DNA from 3 places in the Dictyobacter alpinus genome. Region 1 is predicted to be linked to each of the others. Evidence: riboswitches for the same ligand, from Rfam matches in the RefSeq annotation. Region 1 holds a riboswitch; each other region holds the start of a gene.

Region 1 (7,531 bases):
AGTGAGAAGCGTTTATGCGGCCAGAGCGATCCGCTTTTATCGTCAACAGGCGAAAAACAGGCTCATGCAGTTGGTCAGTGGTTGTGTCAGCACACGATTGCAGCTATTTATAGTAGTGATTTGCAACGCGCCGTCCAGACGACAGCTATTATTGGAGCGTATCTCCCATCATCAACTCCCATACAAGCCTCTGAGGCGTGGCGTGAGTTGTCTTTTGGAGCATGGGAGGGCTTAACGTATGCCGAGGTAGCAGCGCGTTATCCAGACCAGCTGGGCTTCTTTACCCATCCCACCCAGCAAACGCCTCCAGACGGTGAGTCCTTTATGGCTTTGATAGCACGCGTCCGAGCAGGATTTATTCAATTAGCGCAGGATGCTGTGACGTTGCCTGAGGGAGATATTGTGCTGGTAGGTCATGGTGGCGCATTGCGTGTGTTGATCTGTCTGATTTTAGGTATGCCGTTTGAACGGCAGTGGCAAGTGAGGCTGGACCACGGCTCACTGAGTGCGCTTGATTTTCTGGCAGGAACTGATGATGTATTTTCTACCACATCTCTATCTTTGTTGAATCAGCCAGCAGGAGCATCTTCTGTCGGTATCGGTGATGTATAGCAGCACGAAGAAGGAGTAACACCAGATGTCTGAGGTCCCACCGTTTGTAGATGCTCGTAAACCCTATAAACCTGATCGGTCTGGCTGGATATTAGGTCAGTATAAAGAGCTGGTTGCAGCGATTCGCTTCCTTTCGACGCTGCCGCTTCCTGGCAGTGTGCGGCTTTTTCGTACCGATGCCGATGATGACAGGCTCTTTTTGGGGAGTGCCTATTTTCCGCTGGTCGGTTTGCTCCTGGCTGCGCTGCTATATTTATTGGTGTGGATATTTGGTCCTCTGGTCTCTCCTCTGGTGCTGGCGGCGTTGCTGGTAGTGGCGCTAGTGTTATTGACTGGAGGATTACACCTGGATGGTTTGATGGATAGTTGTGATGGTCTGTTTGGGGGCCGTAGTCCTGAGCACAAATTGGAGATCATGCGCGATAGTCGGGTTGGTAGCTTTGGCGTTCTGGGAGGTATCTGTATTCTATTGCTCAAGTTTTCTTTGCTGGCCAGCTTGAAACCGAGTCTTATTGTATTGGCCCTGTTAACCATACTACCAATTTCGCGCTGGACCATGGTGCAATCCATGTTTGCTTTTCCATCTGCGCGGGCAACGGGTCTGGGTGCAGCCTTTCGACAAACGGTCACTCGTCCCCGCTTGATTTGTGCCGCCCTGTTATCGCTGATTATTGCCTTGCTCGCCAGCCATATAGTCGGGCTGATCCTTTGGTTTTGTGCCACACTGATTGCCTGGTTCATTGGACGCTGGATTACCAGTAAGCTGGGTGGATTAACCGGTGATAGCTATGGAACGTTGGCCGAGTTAATTGAGGTTATTTTACTTTTGCTATTTACACTACTGTGTTTCTGGCCTTAACAATAAAGGGATAATATATGAATACCGACAAGCAAGCGGAACGTCCACGGTTAGTACTGGTGCTGGGTGGGGCGCGCAGTGGAAAAAGCACGTTTGCTGAACGCCTGGCTTTACAGTCTGGTCGGCAGGTAGCTTTTATCGCTACGGCCACCGCCAGCGATGATGATATGCGCGACCGCATTGCCCGCCATCAGGCCGCTCGTGCTGCTACCTGGCAGACAATTGAGGAACCCCTACAACTGGCTGCCGCTGTAGAGCAGGCGGCCAGAGTAGCTGATGTATTGATCTTAGATTGTATGACGGTCTGGCTTTCAAACTGGTTGTTTTCACAGGAGCAGGCAGGGCAGGTAGAAGAAGATACAATCAGTGCACAGTATTATGATGGTGCACTTCGCGAGCTTGATGCCTTGCTCGATGTCGTATCTGCTTTGGAACCAGGTAAGACTCTCATTGTAGTCACCAATGAAGTTGGACTAGGAATCGTACCTGCTTATGCGCTAGGACGTGTCTACCGTGATGTCCTGGGTTTAGTCAATCAGCGTATCGCTGCCGCCGCCTCGCGTGTTTATTTGATGGTTGCTGGCCTGGGCGTTGATATCAAACGTCTGCACGAAAACGCCGAGCTTTAACTACTGAAGATCAACTATCTCGCGCCTTCAAGGCTCTTGCATGTTTGCCTGTAAACCACTCGCAAACGATCAGAATGGAGAGGGAAAAGCGTCCGCTTCTCCCCTTCACCATGAATTCAGATTGCTTATTCCCGTTCTGGTTCTCTGGCTGGTCTGGCGTGGTAACTATACCGGATATACTACGCCCGATTACCAGAAGCGTTTGTGAAAGCCGTAACTCTCTCCCACGTGTTGATAGCCAACCGCCTTATAAAAAGGAATGGCCTCTTTTTCCGCGATCAGGTTGATTTGGACTCGTGGATAGAGCAGATGGCAGGCCTGCAACAGCAGGCGGCCGATCCCCTTTCCTCGATAGTTAGCATCAACGAGCAGGTCGGTGATGTGCATCGTGACGTGCTCATCCGTCAATGCCTGCACATATCCCACCACACGCTCATCGTGCGTAGCAACGAGAGTAGGCCAGGCATGACGCCAGCCCCCAATCACCTCTTCTGGCGTATGCCGGGTCGGCCATCCCTGCTGGTCAACGAGTCTCTGAACAGCGGGCATATCGACATCTGTCCAGCAGCGCAAATGAATGTCAGCAGGAAGCGAGAGCGTCGGAAGCACTGCAGCTAGCTGTGCCTGTTGAGATGATGGTGCGTTCATATAAAGAAATGCCTTTCCTTCTACTAAACTTGCTTGCTGTTGAGCGGTAGAACGGCTGAGCCAGTCATTGTGATAGGATTGTAACAAGCTTTTTACCGATACGCTCGTTGCCACCAATAACGACATTTTTCAGCGCGAGAATTTCTTACCTCATTCAATATTACGCTTTTTTTGCTTCGAGCATGCCAAGGGATATCTCCCACAGGTGCTCGGCGTTGTTGGGATCTAGTGCCCACGGAGCAACTCCGCCACCAAACATCACCGGCCGATCGCGCAGGACAGGCGACTCATTGCAGTCTTCGAAGTAGCGCCCGCCGATCCCTTCTAACAGAGGTGAAGCAGCCAGCAACACTGATGTCGCTGCTCCCTGCGCGGGCGTCTTGCGCTTCTCAACTGGAGTCTTCAAACCACCAGTATACTTCTGCAGGTTGGTAGCAATGGCACCAGGATTAAGTGCATTGGCGTAGATGCCCTCGTGAGACCAGCGCCGCGTGGCTTCGACCGCAAGCAGGATACAGGCCGTTTTGGATTGGCCATAGGCGGACCATGGATCGTAAGGACGGATCTGATAGTCCACGTCATCGAAGATCACTGGTGAGAACTGATGCGCGTTTGAGCTCACCGACACGATGCGAGCACCAGATGCGGACACAAGTGCTTCATGCAATCCCACTGTGAGCGCGAAGTGGCCGAGGAAGTTGGTTGCGAATTGCATCTCATGTCCATCCGACGTCAGTTCTAATTGAGGCACGGCCATGATACCAGCATTGTTCACCAGGACGTGTAGAGGACCATGCCAGCCTTTCACAAAGGCGGCGACGGAATCCAGATTGCTCAAGTCGAGAGCCGCAACATGGATCAAGGTATTTCCGGTCGCCGCACTAATGTCATTGGCGATACGCTCGCCAGCCCCGGTATCGCGTACAGCTAACGTCACATCGGCACCACTACTCGCCAGGGCATGCGCCGTCTCGATACCAATACCAGAGGAGGCACCAGTAATGATAACGCGTTTATTCGTCATATCAACGTTCTGCACTATCTCTTCAGCAGTTGATCCGAAACCAAATGGTGTCTTAATAAGCTCCATATATATTGTCCTTTTACCCTTTTACAATCTCTTCAGCAATACGATGATTTTCTGCGATGATGCGCTGAACAGCCTCCTCATCTCCACGTTCTAGCGCATCCCAATAAGCAACTTTTCCTTCGAGATACTGTTTTCTCATCTGCAGGCGCTCTATCTGGTGCTCTAGCTCGGTGGCATGAGCTTGAAAGAGTTCTTTTTGCTGTGCGGCTCCCTGCGTCCCCTTCTCAAGCAATTGCAAATAGGTACGCATATCTTCTATCGAAAGGCCGCTAGCACGCAGACAGGCAAGTGCATTGACGACTTGTGCAGTTGTAGCGGGATAGCGTCGATGGCCGCTGCTAGGATCCCTTGGCACCGGTTGGATGAGCCCAATCTTCTCATAATAGCGTAGCGTAGGCTCGCTCAAACCGCTTTGTTTTGACAACTCCTGAATCGTGAATGATAAGGGTAGCGTCATGGTTACTATGTCTTTCATGATCTTAAGTATAGAAAACTTAAAGCGCTTTAAGTCAAGGGGCAAATCGCCCAATGTTTATACTCAAATATTACTACTGCATCGGACGGGAGTTCGCAACGTAGCACGGCAGATGCATTATTTGGATGCGCATCTTGAGCAGGCTTGTGCTTTTGGGCTCACTGAAACTGGCTCTGTTTATGAGAATGGGAAAGCCCTGCGCGCCTTCAGGGCTTTTTAATTTTCAGCCGGGAGTAATCATATACAGAGTATTTCTAGTGTGGTGTGTGTTCGTTCTGTGGGCGGCCGCGGCCGCCCACAGAACGAACACACACCACACCAAACTCCGGCGCCGTAGGCGCCAGGAAAAGGAAAATTAAAAAGCCCTGACGCGCCTTGCTTGTTTATTGACAGGAATAGATAAAGCTGGGTATACTACTTGTTGGAAATAACTCTACTTTTTATTTTGTCAGGTGGTTGAGACACGAAGTCTCGACAGAATAGGGAAGTCGGTGAAAATCCGACGCAGTCGCGCTACTGTAACTGGTCTAATGCCTATCTCTTCAATGCCACTGTTCCGTAGAGGAATGGGAAGGCTAGATATGCAATTGCCAGAAGCCAGGAGACCTGCCTGACAAGTTGTGCTCATGATCCTTCGCGTAAAAGGAGCGAGTGCCAGGGCATCTCTGTGTCTGATTTCTTCTTGTCTTGGACTGGCCACTATTTTTCGCGAGGTGACTGCGGGCGTTATCTAGAAGGATACAAGTGTATGCGCACCCATGTCATCTCATCACGTTTTCTTTTTGTCTGTTTGTTGGGACTTATCGTGACTCTAGCCGCTTGTGGACAGGCTACAAATTCCCAGACGTCGAACAGTACTCCTGCTAATTCTGCTACAACGCCCACGCCGACGCCAGCGCTGGATAATTATGGTACGCCGATTGCTATTCCTAAAACTGTTCCCCTGCGCATTGTCTCGCTGGCACCCAGCATTAGTGAGATTCTGGGCGCTCTAGAACTGCAGAACCGTGTCGTAGGTGTCGATGCCTTTACGAATTATCCTGCCTCAATGGCTACGATCAAGAAGGTATCCAGTAGTACAGGCATCAATGTTGAGAGTATTGTCGCTCTTAAGCCTGATCTGGTATTAAGTTCTGGTGGATTATCAAACAAATATGATACCCAATTGACCCGGCTAGGTGTGCAAGTGGTGGATCTACCTTCACCCGATCTCGCCAAAACACTTGATCAGATTACACTGGTTGGCCGCTTAACACATACTGAAGATAAAGCACAGTCTTTAGTCAAGCGGATGCAGCAGCAGATCACGCAGATTCAGAATACTATCAAGGGGACACCTGCGAAGAAGGCCCTGCTCGAAGTTGATAACAGTACCCCTGGTAAACCGTATGTCTTTGGTGGTGGCTCATTTGGGGATGAGATGGCACAATACACCAATGTCACCAATATTTTCCATGATAATAAAACCAATGGTGGCTATCCGCAAGTTACCGATGAGTCAGTAATTGCCGCTAACCCTCAATATGTTATCCTCACTGAAGATCCGCTGTATGGTGGTCAGCCATCAGCCGTATATAAGCGGGCGAACTGGGGAAATATTGAGGCGGTAAAATCTCATCAAGTCTATCATATCAACTCTGATATTATGCAGCGGCCGGGACCCCGAATTGTCCAGGGATTGCGTTGTCTGGCCCAGATTGTCCATCCTGATAAATTTTCCGAGAAACTCCCTGCCTATTGCGCGGCGAATGTATAGTTTCTGCTGTCTGTAAAGAAGCCTGGCTGCATGTGCTACAGTATGTTGAGAGGCCGTACAAATAAGTTAACAGCAGCCACAGCCCTGGAGCCTTATGATATTTTTCCTGCTATTGTCCAGCAGTAGCTTTCTATTGGAGTAATATAAATGGAAGAGCGAACTTCTCAAGAAAACCAGTTTGAAACCACTGAAGTTGAAGAACTGACCGAAGAGGGTCGTGCCCGTCTGCGTAAAGAGCAGGCTGAAGTACGGGCACAACGCAAGCCTGCTAAAGGTCTGGTAATCATCAATACGGGCAACGGCAAAGGAAAAACTACCGCCGCCCTGGGTGTGCTATTTCGGGCCTGGGGACACAACCAGCGTGTTGTAATGCTACAATTCCTGAAATCCCAGACCGGCAAATGGGGTGAGATCCGGGCGGCCCAGAAAATCGGGGTAGAAATCATTCCATTGGGAGATGGCTTTACCTGGAATAGTGATAATATTGAACATGACAAGGCGCTAGCACGTAAATGCTGGCAGCTCTGCCGTGAAAAAATTGAAAGCGATCAGTACGACATCGTCATCATGGACGAGATCACCTATGCCATCAACTATGGTTGGCTAGATGTTAACGAGATACTGGCAACTCTGCAAGCACGCAACCCCAAAATGCATGTAATTATCACTGGTCGCGATGCTCCTCAGCCCTTAATAGATTATGCTGACCTGGTCACAGAGATGAACGAGATCAAGCATCCTTATCGGCAAGGGATTCTGGCACAAAAAGGGGTAGACTTTTAAGATTGGCGAACCAGTATTTTCTATAGTATTTAAAAAGTGAATGGCTTAGCAGAGGTAAATATATGATTGAGCTACAAACTATTATTGATCGGATTGCTCCGCTTGATGCTGGCAGCGAGGAACAGGCGTGTTCTCGTCAGTCGCAATTAACCAAGCCAGCTGGAAGCCTGGGCCGCTTGGAAGAAATTGCTGTACAGTTCGCAGGTATCACAGGAAATGCGCTCCCTGTAGTTCAGCAGAGGGCGGTGGTGGTGATGGCGGCCGATCATGGTGTGACCGCTGAAGGTGTAAGTGCCTATCCAAAGGATGTGACTCCGCAGATGGTCCTGAATTTTCTGGCTGGCGGTGCAGCCATTAATGTGCTGGCTCGCCAGGCTAATGCAGTTGTAACCGTTGTGGATATTGGTGTGGCCGCCGATTTACAGCATCCGCAACTTCTTTCGCGCAAAGTACGGTACGGAACGGCGAATATGGCGCAGGAACCAGCCATGAGTCAGCAGGAGGCTTTACAGGCTATTAAAGTTGGCGTTGACATCGTGGAAAGTCTGGCTGCTAGAGGTGTAGATCTCATCGCAACTGGTGAAATGGGAATTGGTAATACGACTGCTGCCAGTGCTCTTACTGCCTGCTTACTGAATGTGCCAGCCGAACAGGTTACAGGTCGTGGAACCGGCATTGA
Region 2 (7,531 bases), on a different contig from region 1:
CTGCCGGAAGGCACTGGCCTGTAAACCTAAGATCCCCTGCGGCAAGCAGTCCTGTGCATATGCGATCTCCAATTTAACGGCTTCATGGATAAGCGCAATAATCTCCTGCTGAAACATTGCTGTCCAGAGGGTAGGATGTTCAGCTTTGATACCATTAATCAGATCAATGCCAAAGTTCAGATGAATAGACTCATCACGCAGGATATACTGAAATTGCTCACCGATACCGGTCATCAGGTTGCGACGATGAAAGGAAAGGATCATGGCAAAGCCACTATAAAAGAAGATGCCCTCCATAATCACATAATAACCAATTACATTTTTCAGAAAGGTCTGCGCCCCCTCTACGGTATCGGTAGTAAAATCAGGATCCAGCAAAGCGGACGTGAGCTTTATTTCAAAGGCATCTTTGCGGGCAATGGCAGGAATCGTATGGTACATGGTAAAGATTTCCTGCTCGTTCAAGCCCAGGCTTTCCACGATATAGAGGAAGGCATGGGAATGAATAGCCTCCTCAAACGCCTGGCGTAAAAGATACTGACGGCACTCAGCATTCGTAATATGTTTAAAGATGGCCAGCACCAGATTATTGCCAACCAGACTTTCAGCCGTAGCAAAAAAGCCCAGATTGCGCATAATCACCAGACGCTCATCCACAGATAACGTGTTATTACGCCAGGTCTCAATATCTTTATTCATCGGAACCTCATTCGGCATCCAATGATTGGCACAACCATTAAGATAATGCTCCCAGGCCCAGTGATATTTAAGCGGCATCAATTGATTGACGGTCACCTGCTGACCATTTAATAAACGCTTCTGTTCTGTCAACGTTTCGTGCTCAAAAGAAAGTGTCACTGCTCTTACCTCATATTCCAACTGTAACTTTAATTTACTGACAGGCTTCGCATTGATCATCCAGCGAACAGATGGTGGCATCAAGAGTAGTCTCACGGGCAAGCTGAATAGTGCTTGAAGGACTACTATGCTTCATCCAGCGTGGCTGAATACCCCAGCGATTTACATCGATTGTAGACTTCTCAATCTGGGTTGCCGCGGCAGTACGCAGATAGTAAGTGGTCTTTAAACCTTTCCGCCAGGCCAGGGTATAGATATCGTGCAATTTTTTTCCACTTGGCTCGATCAAATACAGATTGAGCGACTGCCCCATATCGATCCATTTTTGACGGCGGCTGGCACATTCAATTAACCAGTGAGCATCAATCTCAAAAGCAGTCTGGTAGCGCTGTTTCAACTCCTCCGACACGACAGGAATATCCTGTAACGAGCCATCATAATACTTCAACATCTGCAGCATCTCTGCATTCCAGAGGCCAGCAGCCTTTAAATCATCGACCAGAAATGTATTAATAGTCGTGAATTCGCCAGAAAGATTGCTTTTGACATACAGATGTTTATACTCGGGCTCAATAGATTGACTGACACCAACAATAGTGGAAATGGTCGCAGTGGGAGCGATAGCCAGCACATTACTGTTGCGCATACCATGCTGTTGAATAGCCGCACGCACAACCTGCCAATCCAACGTGGAGGTCCGGTCCATCTCAATGGCAGTACCCCGCTCCTGCTCTAAGAGAGCAATAGTATCAAGTGGCAGGAGATTACGTTGCCACTTAGAGCCTGGATAGCTTTGATAACTTCCGCGCTCCTCAGCTAGCGCGCTAGATGCCAGCAGGGCATAGTAGGCAATAGCTTCCATACTGTGATCAGCAAAATCGACCGCCTGCTGGCTGGCATAGCTGACACCGAGTTGAAAAAGAGCATCCTGAAAACCCATCAAGCCCAGACCAATTGGACGATGGCGAAGATTGGCCTGACGAGCTTCAACGGTAGGATAATAATTGATGTCAATGACATTATCCAGCATACGCACAGCCGTCCGAATCGTCGCTTGCAGACGCGTATGGTCCAGATTGCCAGCAATCAGATGAGCAGCCAGGTTAAGTGAACCCAGATTACAGACCGCCGTTTCATTCTGTGAGGTATTTAATAGAATTTCGGTACAGAGGTTGCTACTATGAATCACACCTGCGTGATCCTGTGGCGAACGTATATTCGCAACATCCTTCCAGGTCAGCCATGGATGGCCGGTCTCAAAGAGCCTGGTAAGCATTTTACGCCACAGGTCCACTGCGGGCATACGCTTAAACTGTTTCAACTGGCCATTATCCGCTAGTCGCTCATATTCACGATAGCGCGTGCTAAAAGCCTGACCGTAAAGATCATGGAGATCAGGCACCTCATCTGGACTAAACAGGGTCCATGACGCACCTTGCTGGACGCGCTGCATAAATTCATCCGAGATCCAGCAGGCGATATTCATATCATGGGTACGGCGCCGCTCATCACCAGTATTACGACGCAGATCCAGAAAATCCTCAATATCCAGATGCCAGTTCTCCAGATATGCACAGACAGCGCCTTTGCGCTTCCCTCCCTGATTAACAGCAACGGCAGTATCATTGACCACTTTAAGAAATGGAATAATACCCTGGCTACTGCCATTAGTACCTTTGATATGAGAACCTGATGCCCGTACATACGTCCAGTCATTGCCGAGTCCACCAGCCCATTTGGAAAGCAGCGCATTATCCTGAACACTCTTAAAGATATGCCAGAGATCATCCTGCACTGTCGTAAGATAACAGGACGAGAGTTGTGGATGGACGGTGCCAGCATTGAAAAGAGTTGGCGTAGCAGGCGTAAAATAAAACTGTGATATCAGCTCATAAAACTCAATTGCTCGCAGTTCTCGCTGCTCCTCATTCAGAGCCAGACCCATCGCAACACGCATCCAGAGCAATTGTGGCAATTCAAAACGCTGTCCTTGATGCTGTAAAAGATAACGATCATAGAGGGTCTGCAAACCTGGATACGCAAAAAGCAGATCCCGCTCTGGCTTGATCGCACGAGCCAGGGTGGTAAGATCGAAGGTGGCCAGGCGCGTATCCAGGGCCCCGGATGCGATGCCACGCTGAATATAGCCAGAAAAATAGTTAGCATAGATAGCTGGAGCATCCTTCAGTTTGAGCCTTTGTTGAACGACTGGCGGCTGGACTTCATTATAAAGGGATAAGAGCAGGAAGCGGGCCGCAGCAAAGGTATAGGCAGGTTCGAACTCGATATGGGCACGGGCCGCCATCACCAACGCTTTCCAGATCTCGGCCGCTGAGGCACCGGAATAGATATTGGCCTGCACATCAGCCTGGAGCAGCATTGCATCAACTTCAGGAGCAAGATCCTGACAGACGTCAGCAATAACCGCGAGCACATTACTATCAGCCTGCTGCTCGTTAACGCGCGAAGCATCAGAAAAGGATAATGACATAACGAAGCATTCCTCCACAAACAAAAAACCTGTTCCCCTCAGGCGAGAACAGGCTGACGTGCAAGAATACCAGGCTATCTGTCGAGTAAACAAATACACAGGCAACAAAAACTTGCGGGTCGCCCCTTTCACGCGAAGGGATCAATCCATAACAACATAGATGGGCATTCGGGCTTGGCGGTCTATCTTCTTACTTACGCCTTACCGTTGCGCGACAGCGCCGGACTTTCACCGGACTTCCCCCATTTTCCCTATGCGACAAAAGCATAGGCCTATGGCATTTACTTTATTTATTGTGCTAACACACAACATATAGTGTTTACGTGTGCAACAATACCATATATTGATTCAAAAAGTCAAGCATCATCTTTTTCGCGTCAATTTCAATTACGCCGATGCAGGCCAATGATGCCATATACCAAATAGCTCGTACTCAACGAGAACGCATAAGCGTCTTATTGATAGAGGAGGTAAAAACATGTCCCTACGATTTACATTTATGACGGCGCAAGATGCTCATACTATTGCTCAATGGCGGTATGAAGAACCTTATAGTATTTATAATCTGGATGCAGCTAGCGATGGCTATTTGCAGGAGATGCTTGAGCCACGAAGCCCACATTATAGCATTAAAGATGAGCAAGGAGAGTTGATCGGATTTGCCAATTTTGGTACATCGGCACAAGTCTGGGGCAGCGAGGTTCCTGCATTATATGGCGAGAACAACATCATCACTATTGGCATTGGAATGCGTCCAGATCTAACCGGTAAGGGACAGGGATCAGTCTTCCTGAAAGCGATATTAACTTTTACCAGAGAAAAATTTGCGCCTGATCAGGTTCGCCTGTTTGTCCTACCATTCAATCAACGAGCAATTCATTTATATGAGAAGATGGGCTTCAGGCGTGTCGGAAGCTATATGCAAGAAAGCAAGCTACATGGCAAACGAGAATTTATTGAAATGAGCCGCTCGCTTGAAAAGAATACAGGAGAAGAAGTATACAACTCCTTCTCCTGAGAAAACTTCTGATATTTTTTAAGAAACTGAAGTAAGATCCAAAGAGGGTATCACTTCATCCAAAGGCCTGGCTTGTTCATGCAAGAATTGCTCAATTTCCAGTTCCAAAGGAGTAGCCTGCTTCTTATGTGTGGCCTGGCGAGCAAAAACGAGCATGATGCAAGCCAGCACAAACAAGATCATCACCAAGCTATAGGAAGTTCGCAGGCCAAAGATATCAGCTGCACGGCCCAGCAGCAATGGCGCAATAAAGATTGCCAATCCTGCCGCTAATGAAGAGCGAGCAGCGGCGGCATCAGTATTGTCAGCTCCCTCGTTAAGCACAATCGTAAAGGTCAGCGGGAAAAGATTGCCAATTCCCAGGCCCGCGACAAAGAGACCAAGGACATGTAGGATTGGTGTGGGACCCAACCAGAAGAGGAGAAAGCCAGTTCCTGCAATCCCCAGGGCCACAACCAATAGTTGATCAGCGGAGAAACGCCGCGTCAGGATACTACCGATAAAACGGCCAAACATTTCCGCAAAGAAGAAGAGGCTCATCAAGGTTGAAGCGGTCCTGGTTTCAAAACCAACAATCTTGATCAGGTAACCAGAGCCCCAAGTAAATGTCCCCCACTCGAAAGCTACTACCATTACCATCACACCCAGATAAAACCAGCTGGCACGCGAAAAATGGGCGCGCGTCCTGGTAGTCTGAGAATGTTCCACACGAGCGCTAACGGGAAGACGCACATCATGAAAAAAACAGGCCAGCAGAGCCATCATGACTAATGGGACCAGGAACATGGCGCGCCAGCCTAACCAGGTACTCAGGAACAAACCAAGGACAATAGGGCCTGTCACCGAACCGAGACAAGCAATGGTATTAGCCTCAGTAATCGCAATGGTGCGTTGACTACCATAATAGTCGGATAAAGCAGATTGTACGATATTAGACAGCGTACAACCAAAGAAACCTATACATAAAATGCCAGAGATACTTACAAGCGGATGATGGGCCAACATGAGCAATATACCACCCAGAGCAATACCAGTCACACAGAGCCACAACATAAGCTGACGACCAATACGTTGGGCGATGCGATCTCCGCATAGTCCAGATAAGATAATGCCCATAGCCAGGCTACTGACATGTAAACTATCAATAGTGTAGTTCAGGTGCATCTCGGCATGAAGAAAAGGTACAATTGAGCCGGGTGAAACTTGTAGATAACAATAGGCCGCCAAGAGAAGATAGGAGAGCCAGGTAAAACGATTGCGCACAAACGGCTGTTGCGCAGACGAGATAGCGATATTTTCCATAGATTGTGTGTAAAGTCCCCAAAAAATTGAATAAAAAAAAGAAAGAGAAAATGTAAACATAGGCACGCGAATAAAGCCAGTATACAAAAGCAGCGGCGCTCCTATCCTGGCTCATGCTGTCAACTATGACTGTTTTTTATTTACTACCTGATAACTCAACACAGCCTTCAGGTAGCTCGACTATATCTTGTTCTGTACTGGCAAGTAGATCCATCTTCCGGGTGGCTTTACTTGCTAACAAAACAAATACACCAACAAGTATAAACAAAATAAGAATGACACTATATGCCCGCTTTAGATCTAGTTTATCAGCTAATTGGCCCAGAACCAATGGTGATACAAAAATTGCCACACCACCACCGAGCGCAGCACGGGCACTGGCGAGATCAGCATACTGGGGGATCCGGTTAGCCGATGAAGCAAAGGTAAAGGGAAAGAGATTGCACACCCCCAACCCCACGATAAACAGACCCACCACATGGAGTGGGACAGTTGGTCCCAACCAGAATAATAGAAAACCTAGTAAGGCCACCAGTAACACCGGCAATAATAATTTTTCTACGGCAATACGCTGTGTTAAACGGCTACCAATTATCCGGCCAAGTACAGAGGCGAGAAAGAAAATGCTCATCAGGAACGCCGCATTGGTACGCTCGAGTCCTACTCCATTAATTAAATAGCCAGAGCCCCAAAAAGAGATGCCCCACTCAGCAGCCACACCCATAACCAGAGCCAGCCAATAAAGCCAGAAAGACGCCGGCAGTCTGACGCGTCCAGTTACTGAACGTTTCTGACCATATGACTGTGCCTCTGGTACAGGCACCTTCCAATAACAGAGGGCCAGCAATAAAACCACGACAACAGGAATAAGTAATACACTGCGCCAGCCAGCTCCTACCAGCACCAGACCACCCAGACATAAAGGGGCCAGACCAGCACCCAGGCTTCCAGCTACATTCGCCTCGGTAATCGCTGTCGCTCGATGTATACCATGAATATCCGATAGCGTAGCTTGAATAGTTACGAGCAAAAAGGTTCCGAGCAAGCCAATAATAAACATACCAGCGATACTAAAGATAGGATGATGACTAAAGAGGACTAACAGTGCGCCCACTAACATGCCAAAGGCACCGCCCCAGAACATTATGCGTCGTCCCCAATTGCGCACGATGAGATCGCCTGTCAGGCCAGCGATAATCATTCCCAATGCGATCCCACTCATGTGTAAACTATCAACAGTATAGTTGAGATGCATTTCTGAGTGTAAGAATGGGACAATAGGTCCAGGGGAGGCTTGCAAAAAAGCGAAGATTGCTAAGGCGATATATGCTAGCCAGGTAAAGCGATTGCGCACAAATGGTTGGCGCAATAGTGATTGCGTAGTGTTTTTCATGTATTTCTTTTTTGTTGTTTCATAAAAAAAGGGAGCAGATTCACGGCTAAAAAGGATGGCTTAAAAGTATTTTTTTAACTTTTCCCTCTTCCATAGACGGTTCTCTACCTACCGGGGTAACTGGATTTTTTAGTAAATTCTCTTTGGTGAGGTAAATTGATGTATATGCGAGTGTGTTTTTATCTAACGCCATGTGCAAGTGTTATCCCTCACACCTCGCGCCTACGGCTCTCGCTTGTTTGGAGGAGGAACATGGCGAGGCGGGTGCGACCGCCTCGCCATGTTCCTCCTCCAAAGAGTGGGTATGTGGAAAACTTGCACATGGCGTTATCTATATTCTTGCGCCTGAGGAGTTCATTAAGAGGGAAGGACAGCCCAATAGGTGCGCGACTACGCGCGTCTATTGGGCTGTCTGATGGAGTTCGTGAGCGGATTCAACTACTTTGATTAGTTCTAGCTGTTGTAAGGC
Region 3 (7,531 bases), 430 kb from region 1:
GGCTGGGTCGGGGATTCCTGTATGACGTATGCAGTAGGCAATATAGATGAAGAGTCCCAGCGTCTGATGGATGTGACGCGAAAATGTATGGATTTAGGTATTGAGCAGGCACGCCATGGTAATCGCCTGGGAGATATTGGCGCGGCTATTCAAACCTACGCTGAGTCAAATGGCTTTTCGGTTGTCCGCGATCTGGTCGGCCATGGTGTTGGACGTTCATTGCATGAAGATCCTAATGTCCCTCATTTTGGACGTGCTGGCACTGGCATGCGTCTGCAAAAAGGTATGGTCTTCACCATCGAGCCAATGATTAATGTTGGCACCTATGAGACAAATACTCTTGCAGATCGTTGGACCATTGTTACTGCTGATCGCAAACGCTCAGCTCAGTATGAACACAGTCTTGCCGTTACCGATGGTGAGCCAGAACTGTTGACCGTTCTGTAAAACGCTTCAAGCGCTAAAGCAGCCGGGAATTCCAGATAAATGCTAATTCTGGATCCTGGCTGCTTGGCGTTTAGTCGTTCCAGACAATGGCAACTTTGCCTGTAAGGCCGCTATCAAAAAGTTCGTAAGCTTCACGAGCTTGCTCAAGTGTGAAGCGATGTGTCACCATCACATCAGGATGCAGTTTCCAACGTACCAGGTGTTCAACCAGTTCCTCCATTTGTTGAATACTACAGACCCAGGATCCATATAGGGTGAGTTGCTTATGGATCAGGAGTGGACTGGGCGCAAAGGAGACGGTCCCACCTTCTCCTACGTACACAACACGTCCCCACTCACGTGCCGCTTGCAAACAAAGGTGGCGTGCATCTGCATTACCAGAGCAATCAATAGCCACTTCAAAACCATTGCCATTGGTTTTAGCCTGCAATTGGCTTAATACATCACCCTCTTCCGGACCTACCACTTCAGCAATTCCCAGTCTTCGTGCCAGTTCACGGCGTTCTGCGACATATTCAACGCCAACCACACGTGCTCCCATGGCCTGACAGAGTAATGCGGCGCCTAAGCCTACAGGACCTAATCCGGTAACCAGTACATCATCTCGGCCAGAGACGCCAGCACGCTGACAGGCCGCATAGGCTGTACCAACACCACAGGCCACCATTGCTCCGTCCAGGTAGGTTAATTCAGCGGGCAAAGCAACCAGGGTTCGTTCTTCCGCAATGACAAATTCAGCATGACCACCATCACGCTGCCAACCATAGGCGGCTCTTCCATGGTTCTCATCGGTACAGCTAATCATCCAGCCACTACGACAATTTCGACAGACACCGCAACCAGCAATATGATAGATAACGACTCTATCACCAGCCTGAAAACGCTGAACACCTGGTCCTACACGTTCAATGATGCCACACGGCTCATGTCCTGCAATCACTCCTTGATACGCCTCGGCTCCAACCCCTTGATCTGTCGGGCGATAAATTGCGCGCAAATCACTACCACATAAAGATGAAGCCTTCATACGCACAAGTACCTGCCCGTGCCCTGGCTCCTGCACCTCAAAGTCTCGTATATCAACCTGTCGATTCCCTGGTAAAACGACACCTTTCATTGTAGACATACTCATAGACCCCCTTCAATATAATTCAGACGATAAGATAATTATTTAAGGCGCATGTTCCAATCCTTCAGAAGGATAAAACTATCTCTTTCTTTAGAGTTGTTACTAATACAGGATACAACAATTATTCCTATTAGTGGCAATATATAATGAAACCTACTTATGTATATGCAGGCACATGTTTATGTTTACGTGCCAGTACTATATTGCTCGACTAGGAGCGGCTTTACGAACTTCTTCGAGAGCTACACCAACGGAATCGACAATCACGGCGCCAGCCTGGACTATCTGTTCAAAACAATGCAATCCCTGGCCGCCTGTATAGTCACGTGCCGCCACACTCTTTAGCAGCTGCTCTATGCTCGCTCCTGCGGCTCTCAATTCTTCACCAGGCACACAAGTTGTGTTAAATGGTGCAGTTACTAAGACTATATGTAATCCATTATGGGCTGCGCGGAGCGCTTCTTGCATAAGAAGCAGGTTGCCTGGCCCAATCGCGGTAGGACAGAGTAGAAGCACATCAACCTGTTGCAGACGTTGCCGTACTTTGAGCATTGACGCTTCTGAAATTGGTGCATAAGGCTGCTCGGTAATCACATCTTCAGCCAGGCGCAAAGCAAGGGTGTGATCGCTATCACCAATATTTAAAGCTCCTATGCTAAATGGAATATGCGCATCCGCTAAAGCTCTCATCATTAACTCGCCAGAACCACCACCTGCGATAAGATGAACTGCTGGCGCTGGATGCGGGGATTGTTTGGAAGCTTCTTCTGCTTGTGCTGGAGGTAACACACTGAGATGCTCAGCACCACGTAGGATACCTATCTGGACTTGCACACCGTAGACCCGACTGAGGAGTCCGGGTTCGAGTACTTCAGCGGGACTGGCATCTGCGACGATACCACGTTGAAAAAGGATCAGGCGCGGAAAGTAGCGTGCGGCCAGGTTGAGGTCGTGCATGGCGGCGATGATGGTCATCTTTCGGTCCTGGTTAAGCTGTTGTACCAGTTCAAGTGTCTCAATCTGGTATTTGATATCCAGGTGCGCGGTTGGTTCATCTAACAAAAGGATGCTGGGCTGCTGAGCAAGCGCCATGGCGACTGTAACACGCTGACGCTCTCCTCCACTGAGCTCATTGAAGATACGTTCACTTAAAGATGTGACACCTGCGGCCTGCATGGCATCTTGAATAATGGTGCTATCATGCTCTTTACGAGAACCAAAGAAAGATGAGGTAAAAGGGGTGCGACCCAGGCTCACCATCTGCTCAACCGTATACGTAAATGGCATATGGAGCTCTTGCGGCACAACAGCAATCCTTTGCGCCGCCTGGCGACGCCCCCACTGGGATAGAGTCCGACCTTGCAACAAGATCTGGCCTCGTCTGGGCTGAAGCACTCCACTTAACAAACGTAGTAAGGTGGTCTTGCCTGAGCCATTTGGTCCCAGTAAACCAATCATCTCTCCTGGCGCAACCGAGACAGAGACATCGTATAGCAAATCCTGTCGCTTATAACCAAAGGAGATGCCTTGCATTTCCAGAATAGGTTCGGGCCTGACTGCCACTAACTTTTTGCTCTCTACCATTTGTATTCTCGCTTACTGCTACGCAATAAAAATAAGAAAAAGGGCGCACCTACCAGAGCGGTAAAGACCCCAACGGGTATTACTGTTGGAGCCAGCAGCACACGAGCCAACATATCCGCCAGCGTCAAAAAGATTGCTCCCCCTAGAGCGGATGCCGGTAGTAGGGTCCGATGACGAGGTCCGAGCAGCAGGCGCATGCAATGTGGTGTGACCAGACCAACAAAACCAACCAGACCGCTGATCGAGACCGCGGCGGCAGTCAGAAGCGAGGCCACAATGACAATCAGAAACTTGGTTCGCTCGACATGCAGGCCCAGGTGCGCTGCCGCTTCTTCTCCCAAAGCAAAGACATCTAAGCGATTGGCTAGCCAGAAGGCGAGGAGTAATCCGAACAGGACAATACCGGCGACAACGGCCAGTGACTCCCACCCGACAATGGCAATTCCGCCTGAGAGCCAGTTATATAAACCAAGAATGCGCCCAAAGTCATTGGAGGGCCAGAGATTTAAAATCAAGGTCTGGCAGGCTGTCAAAATGGCGTTGACGACCACGCCTGCTAATAACAACATAATGACTGGCGTCTGGCCACCAGAACGCGCCAGCGCATACACAAAGAGAACGGTCAGTAGCGCCCCGACAAAAGCCAGTACGGGGGTTAGAGGAAACAGACTTCCATAAACAGTATCAAACGGTAGCACAAAAGCGATAGTGGCTCCCAGGGCCGCGCCCGATGAGGTTCCCATCAAATAGGGATCCGCCAGCGGATTACGCAACATCCCCTGGAAAAGGGTTCCAGCCACCGCCAGGGCCGCTCCTACCAGGACTGCCCCTAATACTACCGGCAAACGTACCTGCAAGATAATAACATCTAGCGAAGCATCCCAGGTGACGGGAAAATGAAATAGTGTCGTACCATTCAATAAGATCTGCACAATAGTGCTTATAGGTACTGATACCGAACCAAAACTGACCGAGGTTAAGATCACAGCGATCAGCACAATTACCAGACTGCTCAACACAAATAGAGGCAAAACACGCCGTGGAGATGACGGCACGGGCGCGGGCGCTGCTGAGGTTGGGCGCGTTACCATCTTCATAACAAAATTGCTCACTTTAATTTATAGAGCGAGAAGGAGAGCAATGGCCTGGATCAGCCACCTGGAGGAAAACATTGAGCGGCATGCACACAATGGTCCTGGTTCACTCCTTTGACGCGAAGGAACGTGAGCCTCTCAATGGGCAGGTCTCCTGACTTCCAGATCGTAAAAACAGGCTATGTTTAAACTACATCTCTGGTTACAGTAGCGCGACTGTGTCGGATTTACACCGACTTCCCTATTCTGCCTGGCCTACAACCAGGCCACCCAATGAAGACACCATCAAGTATTTCTTTTTCTTCAGAAGAGTATATCGATACCCTTCTACAAAGTCAAGCGGCCATCACCACAAATTATTGCATGTATAGAGTGTGCCTGGCATATGACATCAAAGAGGCAATTTAAATCGCCCAACACGTGTTAAACATATAGACCTGTACGGAAGGCCAGTTGACAAGAGCTAGAGGAAAGGGTGATACTTTTAACAAGAATAGTAGTCGCCCTGGCGCAATAAAACTTTTTATAGAACGTTTGAAATGCAGGGGATGGAACCGACCACTGCGTTCGGCGCGGAGCCAATGGCGTTCCTACGTTTTCCTATGTTTCCACTTGAAGGACTAATAAATGGCTATTGAAAAAGAACTTTTCAGACAGGTGATGGGACGCTTTGCTACCGGTGTTACGGTTGTCACAACGAGTAGTAATGGGGTTCTCGCCGGTCTTACTGTCAACTCTTTTTGTTCGGTTTCTTTAAATCCACCACTTGTTCTTATCTGTGTTGATAATAATAGTAGTACTCTTCCTCTTTTACGAGAAAGTAAGATTTTTGCTGTCAATATGTTGTCTAAGAATCAAGAGGAGTGGTCACGCGGCTTTGCGACAAATAGTCCAGAACGCTTTGAGCATTTTTGCTATGCACCTTATCATACTGCGGCCACTGGTTCACCTATTATTGAAGATGTATTAGCATTTATCGACGCGCGGATCGTGGCTGAATATCCAGGCGGCGATCATGTTATCTTCATTGGTCAGGTTGAAGCCATGGGCACACCACAAACAACTGCATTTGTAGATAGCAATGGACGTACGGAAAACAATATGCCCGCGACCAACAACGGTAATGGCAAACATACGGCCCATAAAGAAGAAGATCCGTTACTCTATTATGGTGGGCAATACCGTCATATGACCAAATTATTCCATGAGCCCAGCCTGGTTGAAGAATATCATGAGGGTAATCTTGAAGAGCCAGCCCGCAATAGGTAGGGTTGAGGCACTGACTGATCTTCAACAATGTATCCGTCAGTGCCAACTCTGTCAGGATCATGGATATATTCCTGTAGCTCACCCTATCGTAAGTGGACGCGCAAGCGATCGCATCATGGTCATTGGACAGGCCCCCGGTCATCGCTCAATCGCACAGGACCGCCCTTTTAGTGGTCCTGGTGGGCGTATCTTGCAATCATGGCTGGAGGCTGCGGGGTTTCCAGCTGGCTATCTTCATGAACATACTTATTTGAGCTCTTTGACGCGCTGCGATCCGGGTCGCAATCCACGTGGCCATGGCGATCGCAAACCATCTCCATCTGAGATGGCTCTTTGCCGTCCTTTCCTCAACGCAGAATTGCGCCTCCTGCGTCCTAAGGTAGTCTTGCTTGTTGGTACGATGGCCGTCGAGGCGTTCTGTGGCAAAATCAAACTTGAGGATTGTATCGGTTCTTACATCGAGACTGAAGATGGTACGCTTTACTTGCCTCTTCCCCATCCTTCCGGAGTCAGTCGCTGGCTAAATGATCCCGCGCATAAAAAATTGCACCAGCGGGCCTTAATGCTTCTAGCCGACTGGCGCAATAGATATAATTTGTAATTGGTACTGGTAGCTCTGACCTCTCAACAAGATGAATACTACCTGAGACAACCAGATTTTAAGCCTTAGTGCTGATGATGGGAGTAGTCAGCTTTGTCGGCACGCTGATGCATATCGAACTCATGCACGCCCTTTTTCAGGGTACCCAGAGCCAGAGTCGCACAGGTTGGACGGGTCATCACGATCTCACGACCCAGTTGATCCATCAAATCTTCAAAGGTCACATTTTCAATTTCTTCGGCACTCATACCCTGTACCATCTCGGTCACATATGAAGCAGCGGCGCGACTAATAGTGCAACCGGTACCATCCCAGGCAATCTCTTGCACTTTCCCATCCTCGCCAAAGCGAGCCTGCATGGTAATTACGTCGGCACAACCAGGATTACCACCATTCAAGTTTACATCTGGATGCTCGATTTCACCTTGATTGCGGGGATTCTCGTAATGATCTAGCAGAAAGTCAATAGCTTCTTGACGGTCCATATCTTCTCCTCTTTGGAGGGGTTTAATATTAGCTTATCCAAAATGCACCCCACTCCGTTCACCAATTATAACATTCAAACTAAAATGCTGACATGGCAATGCACAATGTTTTTCTCTCTTAGGTTGAAAACACAATTGACTGGAGACTTTATTCCAACATGAACCCGACTAGATTGAGGCTTGAATATGGCTATGCGCCAGTTCCAGTAAGCGCTCAGCCAGACCTGTATTACGCAGGGCCACCCGATCATTATGGACGGCATATTCCAGGGCCGAGGGCTGACCAACGATAACACAAAAGCGCTTGGCGCGCGTAATGGCTGTATAGAGCAGGTTGCGTTGTAGCAACATACGATGTTCACGCACCAATGGCAAGACAATGGCTGGATATTCGCTACCTTGACTCTTATGAACGGTAACGGCATAAGCCAGCACAAGCTCATCCAATTCGTGAAATTCATACTCGACCATCAGTGGGCCGGCCTCTTCAGAAAACTCTACCTTGACTACCATATTTTCGCGATCAATGCGCCGAATAAAGCCAACGTCACCGTTAAAGACTCCTTTATCATAGTTGTTCCTGGTCTGCATCACTTTATCGCCCACACGATAAAGTCGGTCGCTCCATTCCACCTGCGCTAAAGCTGAAGGATTCAACTGCTCTTGTAAACGTTCGTTAAGCAGTTTAACTCCTACTGCACCTTTGTACATAGGAGCAAGCACCTGGATATCCGCGATGGGATTAAAGTGATATTTTGCTGGCAAGCGCCGCTTGACCAGATCTATGACCAGTTGCTGCGCGCGAAAAGGATCTTCTTCCTTCATAAAAAAGAAATCACTGCTGGCTTCAATTTTAGGATTAGGCACGATGCCCTGATTAATCTGGTGAGCGGTAACGATAATTCTACTTTGCTGCGCCTGA

The links. A riboswitch is a leader RNA that binds a small molecule or an ion and turns the genes downstream of it on or off. The one in region 1 is predicted to bind cobalamin.
Region 2: another riboswitch for cobalamin. It lies ahead of EL633_RS29110 (ribonucleoside-diphosphate reductase subunit alpha); the one in region 1 lies ahead of EL633_RS02450 (ABC transporter substrate-binding protein).
Region 3: another riboswitch for cobalamin. It lies ahead of EL633_RS00835 (FecCD family ABC transporter permease); the one in region 1 lies ahead of EL633_RS02450 (ABC transporter substrate-binding protein).

What each region holds. Positions count from the first base shown of each region.
Region 1 is NZ_BIFT01000001.1:626,640-634,170, reverse strand. Features, by position in the region: gene EL633_RS02480 (histidine phosphatase family protein) at 1-612, shown strand, start outside; gene cobS (adenosylcobinamide-GDP ribazoletransferase) at 638-1,471, shown strand; gene cobU (bifunctional adenosylcobinamide kinase/adenosylcobinamide-phosphate guanylyltransferase) at 1,489-2,100, shown strand; gene EL633_RS02465 (GNAT family N-acetyltransferase) at 2,290-2,748, opposite strand; gene EL633_RS02460 (SDR family NAD(P)-dependent oxidoreductase) at 2,909-3,838, opposite strand; gene EL633_RS02455 (MerR family transcriptional regulator) at 3,852-4,295, opposite strand; cobalamin riboswitch at 4,747-4,941, shown strand; gene EL633_RS02450 (ABC transporter substrate-binding protein) at 5,062-6,069, shown strand; gene cobO (cob(I)yrinic acid a,c-diamide adenosyltransferase) at 6,217-6,852, shown strand; gene cobT (nicotinate-nucleotide--dimethylbenzimidazole phosphoribosyltransferase) at 6,915-7,531, shown strand, end outside.
Region 2 is NZ_BIFT01000002.1:1,638,007-1,645,537, forward strand. Features, by position in the region: gene EL633_RS29105 (ribonucleotide-diphosphate reductase subunit beta) at 1-939, opposite strand, end outside; gene EL633_RS29110 (ribonucleoside-diphosphate reductase subunit alpha) at 893-3,349, opposite strand; cobalamin riboswitch at 3,492-3,640, opposite strand; gene EL633_RS29115 (GNAT family N-acetyltransferase) at 3,828-4,367, shown strand; gene EL633_RS29120 (MFS transporter) at 4,386-5,669, opposite strand; gene EL633_RS29125 (MFS transporter) at 5,806-7,062, opposite strand; gene EL633_RS36795 (hypothetical protein) at 7,109-7,255, opposite strand; gene EL633_RS29130 (HEAT repeat domain-containing protein) at 7,463-7,531, opposite strand, start outside.
Region 3 is NZ_BIFT01000001.1:199,173-206,703, forward strand. Features, by position in the region: gene map (type I methionyl aminopeptidase) at 1-447, shown strand, start outside; gene EL633_RS00825 (zinc-dependent alcohol dehydrogenase family protein) at 518-1,564, opposite strand; gene EL633_RS00830 (ABC transporter ATP-binding protein) at 1,775-3,160, opposite strand; gene EL633_RS00835 (FecCD family ABC transporter permease) at 3,154-4,257, opposite strand; cobalamin riboswitch at 4,382-4,543, opposite strand; gene EL633_RS00840 (flavin reductase family protein) at 4,882-5,523, shown strand; gene EL633_RS00845 (uracil-DNA glycosylase family protein) at 5,486-6,124, shown strand; gene EL633_RS00850 (iron-sulfur cluster assembly scaffold protein) at 6,190-6,609, opposite strand; gene recD2 (SF1B family DNA helicase RecD2) at 6,778-7,531, opposite strand, start outside.